2 regions of the Dehalobacter sp. DCA genome follow, and region 2 is predicted to be linked to the other one. Evidence: predicted binding sites of a transcription regulator. Region 2 holds the regulator's gene; the other holds the start of a gene.
The links. The regulator HrcA, encoded in region 2, represses chaperone genes, less so after heat shock. The targets are predictions, from matches to a motif close to TGTTAGCACTCNNNNNNNNNGAGTGCTAACA.

Region 1 (3,425 bases), 990 kb from region 2:
TTTTAAGATCTTCCAGCTTTATTGAGAAAATAATTTATGTAATTTCCACTGAAAATATGGTAGATTATTAAGTACAGACTTAGTACCTGTTATACCATTATAATTATTTTAGGGTTTACAAGTATTAGAAGGTATTTCGCAGGGAATGTCTAAATAGTAACGTCTAAATATGTTTGAAGGTAGATGGGCGTGGAAAAGAAAAAGCTGGAGATCACAGGAGTGCTATTTGCCGGAGGAGAAAGCAAAAGAATGGGCCAGAACAAGGCATTCCTTGAGATAGGCGGAAAACCGCTTCTGGAAAGAAATCTGGAAGTGCTGGACAGTATCTGTAGTGAAGTCCTGATCAGCTGCAGGGAGCCTGAACAATATTCTGGATACGGTTATCAGGCGGTTGCAGACCAAATCAAAGGTAAAGGGCCGATGGGCGGGCTGTATTCCATCCTTCCGGTGGCTAAGTATGACTATGTCTTCGTGGCTGCCTGTGATATGCCGTTCTTAAACAGTGAAGCCATTGCCTATATTTATGAACGGATTGAGGATTATAAGTTGGTTTTCCCGTATGTTCGGGACAGACTACATCCTCTGCACGCCTTTTACCACAAAAATGTGCTTAATGTTGTCGAGAAACGGATTAAAGAGGACAAACTGCGTCTCTTTGATATTGCTGATGAATGCAGGCATAAGATCGCGAATATTTCTGAGGAGATGGAAGGCAGCATGCTGAAGGAAATGATCGAGGAAAGTTTCCTGAATGTCAATACGCCTCAGGAGTGGGAACTCATTTTACAAAAAATCCAATAATGCTTTGGGGAGGTTGGAATGAAAAAGATTGAGGCAGTAATTCGCAGCAATAAACTTGACCAAGTGGAAAAGGCGCTCAGTAATTTGGGAATCAGCGGGATTACCGTATCTCAGGTACTTGGCTGGGGAAGGCAGAAAGGGAATATCACCGAGGTTTACCGCGGAACGGAAGTATCCGTCCGGCTGCTGCCCAAAGTCAAACTCGAAATTATTGTCAATAATACGGAAAGTGAAAGCGTTCAGGAAATCATCAGGGAGAATGCCCTAACCGGTAAACTTGGCGACGGCGTCATCTGGGTGACCGCTGTTGAGGACTTCCGCCGGATCCGTACCGGAGAAAATTTTCTTGATTAAAATCTGCTAACAGTAATGAATAAATAAGGAAAATTACGGTTATTCTATATAACGTATTTATTAAGCGTTATAGCAATTTAAAGATTGATGAAGAAAATAAGTGATAATCAATTCTAATCGTCCGTGGTTATGCGTGGATGGGGTTGCAATACTACCAGACGTTGCATATTATTATACCTAGGCATTAGCACTCATCTTGATTGAGTGCTAACAATAAAGCGAAATATAAAAATATAAAGGTTTCAAGGAGGGAAATTATTTTATGAAACTCAAACCGTTGGCTGACAGGGTAATTATTAAAGCGGTTCCGTCTGAGGAAAGAACTAAGAGCGGGATCATTATGCCCGACACCGCAAAAGAAAAGCCTCAGGAAGGCGAAGTGATTGCCGTAGGTCCTGGGAAAGTTGAAAAAGGTGAAAGAATCCCAATGGAAGTTAACGTCGGCGACCGCGTGATTTATTCTAAATATGCCGGCACGGAAGTTAAATATGACGGAAACGAATATTTGATTTTAAGAGAAGCCGATATTCAGGCAGTCATTGGTTAAGTAACAGCCTAGTATTACTTATCAGATAACATTCGAAAGTATTTTTTGATAGAATTAAAGGAGGAACATTTAGGTGGCTAAACAAATCATTTTTAACGAAGATGCCCGCCATGCCATGGAGCGTGGTGTCAATAAGCTTGCGGAAGCTGTCCGCGTTACATTGGGACCCAAAGGCCGCAATGTTGTTTTGGATAAAAAATTTGGTTCTCCGTTAATCACCAATGATGGTGTGACGATCGCCAGAGATATTGATCTGGAAGACCCGTTTGAAAATATGGGAGCACAGCTTGTTAAAGAAGTTGCTACCAAGACGAACGATGTAGCCGGTGACGGCACGACCACAGCGACCGTTCTGGCTCAGGCCATTATTCGTGAAGGTCTGAAGAACGTTGCTGCCGGCGCCAATCCGATGGAAATCAAACGCGGTATTGAAAAAGCTGTAGAAGCGATTGTTGCTGACGTTAAAGCAAATGCCAAGACTGTAGAAAGCAAAGAAGCCATAGCTCAGGTTGCTTCGATTTCCGCTTCCGATACAACGATCGGCAGTCTGATTGCCGAGGCTATGGAAAAGGTCGGCAAAGACGGTGTTATCACTGTTGAAGAAGCCAAAGGCATGACCACTGAACTGGAAGTTGTTGAAGGAATGCAGTTTGACCGCGGGTATGTTTCCGCCTATATGATCACCGATACCGATAAAATGGAAGCTATCTTAAACGATCCGTTCATTCTGATCACCGACAAGAAGATCAGTGCGATTGCAGATATCCTTCCTGTTCTGGAAAAAGTAGTTCAGGCTGGCAGACCGCTCCTGATCATCGCTGAAGATCTGGAAGGCGAAGCTATGGCTACCCTGATTGTTAATAAACTCCGCGGAACCTTTACGGCCGTAGGCGTTAAGGCTCCCGGTTTTGGAGACCGCCGCAAAGCGATGCTCGAAGACATTGCTGTTCTGACCGGCGGACAGGTCATCACTGAAGACCTCGGCCTCAAACTGGAAAATACTTCGCTGGATATGCTCGGACGCTGTCGTCAGGTCAAAATAACCAAGGAAGAAACGACCATCGTTGATGGCAACGGCGACCAACAGGCTATCAGTGCCCGTGTTGAATCCATCAAGAAAATGATTGAAGAAACAACCTCCGACTATGACAAAGAAAAACTCCAGGAACGTCTGGCTAAACTGGCCGGCGGCGTTGCTGTCATCCAGGTTGGAGCGGCTACCGAAACTGAAATGAAAGAAAAGAAACTGCGCATTGAGGACGCTCTGGCAGCTACTCGCGCCGCAGTCGAAGAAGGCATTGTTGCCGGCGGCGGCACAACTTATCTGGATGCAATTGCTGCACTTGATAACGTTGACGTATCCGGCGATCAGAAAACCGGAGTGGCTATTATCCGTAAAGCACTGGAAGAGCCTGTCAGACAGATTGCTAATAATGCTGGTCTCGAAGGTTCCGTCGTTGTGGAAAAAGTCCGTAACAGCTCTAGAGGCGTAGGCTTCAACGCGATGACTGAAGTTTATGAGGATATGATTGCAGCCGGTATCGTTGACCCGGCGAAAGTAACCCGTTCGGCTCTGCAGCACGCAGCTTCGATCTCCGCTATGCTCTTAACCACAGAGTGCCTCGTCTGCGACCTGCCTGAGAAAGAAAATTCGGCAGCTGCCATGGGCGGCATGGGTGGTATGGGCGGCATGGGCGGTATGATGTAGGAAAAGACCAAACCC
Region 2 (3,425 bases):
TCCCATTATCGCAGACAGTAGAATATCCGGTAGCGTAGATGGGGCTGACCATATGTTATTATCAGACCCGGCCTCCGATTTGGTCTTCGTCTATTTGCGCGGACTGGAGCGGGAGCTTGAGTTGCGAGCTAAGGAAGCCTCCCAGGGGGTTTCTTCTCTTTTTATTGGGGGCGGAACGCCCACGGTTCTGGATGCCAGTCAGCTTGATCGGCTGCTGAGTCTGATTTACCGGTATTATTTTAAGGCCCTGAGCCGGACAGACTCGATAGAACTATCTGATCCGATAAGGGATCCCCGTATCAATACTTCCAGGACCGGTCAGGTCCTAGAAAAAACAATTGAGTGTAATCCCGGCATACTCGACCGGGAGAAATTGATGCTCTGCCGGACGTACGGGATCAACCGGATATCGCTCGGCGCTCAGAGCTTTGATGACCATCTGCTGAAAAGCATCGGCAGAATCCATACCGCGGAGGATATTCACAGGAGCGTCACCCTTATTAGACAATCGGGGATAGATAACCTGAACCTTGATCTGATTTTTGGACTTCCGGGACAGAAAATGGGAGATTGGCAGGATACGCTTCGCCAGGCCATCGCATTGTCGCCTGAACACCTTTCACTCTATGCACTTACGCTTGAGGAAGATACCCCGCTGCATAAAGAATATGCATACAGTCAGGCAGGCAGTCCGGACTGCAAAGAAACCTTGGATGGCTTGAACAGCCGGAATCGCCTGGATTGTCTGCCGGATGATGACTTGCAGGCCGATATGTACGAATGGGCGGTTTCTTATCTTCAAAGCTGCGGCTATGGCCGCTATGAAGTTTCCAACTTTGCGAGGCCCGGTTTTGAATGCAAACATAACCGGTCTTATTGGCGAGGGCAGGATTATATAGGTCTTGGACCGGGGGCAGTCTCATGTCTGAACAATGTTAGAACCAGGAATTCAGAGGATATTGCCGGTTATACCCGGATGTTGGAATCTGGACAAAGGCCTTTGGACCCTTCGGCAACCGAAGTACTGACCAGAGAGCAGCAGATCTCTGAATTTATGATGCTGGGGCTGCGTACGGCAGATGGAATCGACACCGCAGAATTTTCTGCCAAATTTCAAACAGAAATTCAGGATATTTATGGACAAATTTTGCAAAACTATATTGATAGAGATATTTTCCGGCTTGCCGAAGGCAGGTTGAAAATTAACCCTGCCTGCTTTTTCGTGCTCAATGCGGTTCTGGTGGATTTCATTTTGTAGCTAAATTTAACGATGCTCTAAGCTGAATTGCAGCTGGATTGTACACGATTCGATGATTATTCCTCTTGACATTATTTTACCATCATGCTAAATTATGTTCAGATGATTAGCACTCACCTTAGTAGAGTGCTAACAAATCAATCGGAGGTGGCACTTTGATGGAAATGGATGAAAGAAAACACAAGATTTTAAAAGCGATTGTGCAGGATTATATTGCCACCGCGGAGCCTGTCGGTTCCAGAACCGTTTCCAAAAAGTTTGAGCTGGGGGTGTCTCCGGCGACGATCCGCAATGAGATGGCAGATCTCGAAGAGTTGGGACTTATTGAACAGCCCCATACATCTGCAGGAAGGATTCCTTCCGACTCAGGCTATCGCTATTATGTCGATTATCTGATGGACCCTTTAAGCCTGAACCATGATGAAAAGAAAAATATCAACCAGGAGATCACCAGCAGACTCAGCGAAGTGCAGGAAGTCATCGAATACACTGGAAAGCTTATTTCCCAGGTGACGAACCTGACCAGTATTGTACTTGGACCAAAAAGCCGAAGCGGTATTCTAAAGAATTTGTATTTTCTCCCCTACGAGCAGGGGAAGGCCATCATGGTGACCGTGAAAGAGAATGGTTCGGTAGAGAATAATATTGTCGATATCGGTCCGGATACAAGCCCGGAGGAACTTCAGATTCTGGCGAATATTTTCAACCAGAAAATGAGCGGAACCAGGGTACAGGATCTGAAAAAAGGCCTGATCAACGAAATATACAGCGAGCTCTCCAGAAAACGCCGAATTATTGATGGAATGATGGGTATTTTGGAAAGAATGTTTGATGATAAGGATGGAGAGTCCGAAGAACGGGTCTACCTTGGTGGGACATTAAATATGCTTGATCAGCCTGAATTCAGGGATATCAATAAAGTTCGAAAAAACGCCGAATTATTGATGGAATGATGGGTATTTTGGAAAGAATGTTTGATGATAAGGATGGAGAGTCCGAAGAACGGGTCTACCTTGGTGGGACATTAAATATGCTTGATCAGCCTGAATTCAGGGATATCAATAAAGTTCGAAGTCTCTTTTCCGTATTTGAGGAGAACAATAAGCTGAAGGAGCTTCTAAGTCATGATCAAAAAGGATTAAGTATCATGATCGGAGCGGAAAATGCTGATCAGGTATTTAAAAATTGCAGTATTATATCTGCAACCTACCAGATTAACGGGAAACAGTTTGGTTCAGTGGGAGTTTTGGGTCCGACCAGAATGGATTACGGCAAAGCGATTGCGATTGTAGACTATATGAACAAACAGCTTGACCGAATTGCTGACAGAGAGGCACCAGAGGACCCGGACTTAGATCAAGAAGGGAGGCAACTGCGTGAACAAAGAAAAAACAAATCAAGCGTCTGCAAACGCTCAGGAAGATAAAGAAAACCAGAACATTGGGCAGGAGAATGAAGAATGCCTGACTGAGGAGATTGACCCTGTCGATCATTTGCAGCGCCTGCGTGAGGAAATCGAAGAGCATAAGTCCAAAGCGGAAGACTATTATGCCCAGATGCAAAGACTGAAAGCTGAATTTGACAATTTCCGCAAAAGAACTCAGAAGGAAAAAGAAGACACTGCCCGGTATGCTTCGGAAAGGGTCATTCAGTCCCTGCTGCCGGTCCTCGATAATTTTGAAAGAGCGATTGCTTCCAGTCGAAAAAACAAAGATTTTGAAGCATTATCCCAGGGTGTGGAAATGATCGAAAGAATGTTTGTGAAAGTTCTGGAAGATGAGGGGCTCAAAATCATTGAAACCGTCGGCCAGGAATTTGATCCGAATCTCCACGAAGCCCTGCTGAAAGAAGAATCCGACCAGCCGGAGAATATGATTCTGGAAGAACTTCAAAAGGGATATTATCTGAAGGATAAAGTGATCAGGCCCAGCCGGGTCAAAGTTTCAGGCTGATAGTATTAAGCTAAATCTCAGTATGATCAAAGAGTATATGAGTTGAAAGAAACGAAAAATACGATATGAGAATTTGCAAGGAGGAAATCAAATGGGTAAAGTAATTGGTATTGACTTAGGAACCACCAACTCTTGTGTTGCAGTACTTGAAGGTGGTGAACCTGTTGTAATCCCTAATCCTGAAGGAGCGCGCATTACACCTTCAGTCGTCGGCT

Region 1: the regulator HrcA is predicted to act here: its motif matches at 1,338-1,368, upstream of groES (co-chaperone GroES).

Annotation. Positions count from the first base shown of each region.
Region 1 is NC_018866.1:1,608,616-1,612,040, reverse strand. Features, by position in the region: gene DHBDCA_RS07765 (molybdenum cofactor guanylyltransferase) at 184-801, shown strand; gene DHBDCA_RS07760 (P-II family nitrogen regulator) at 820-1,155, shown strand; gene groES (co-chaperone GroES) at 1,418-1,702, shown strand; gene groL (chaperonin GroEL) at 1,776-3,410, shown strand.
Region 2 is NC_018866.1:2,598,774-2,602,198, reverse strand. Features, by position in the region: gene hemW (radical SAM family heme chaperone HemW) at 1-1,258, shown strand, start outside; gene hrcA (heat-inducible transcriptional repressor HrcA) at 1,417-2,211, shown strand; gene DHBDCA_RS12560 (HrcA family transcriptional regulator) at 2,229-2,684, shown strand; gene grpE (nucleotide exchange factor GrpE) at 2,635-3,210, shown strand; gene dnaK (molecular chaperone DnaK) at 3,302-3,425, shown strand, end outside.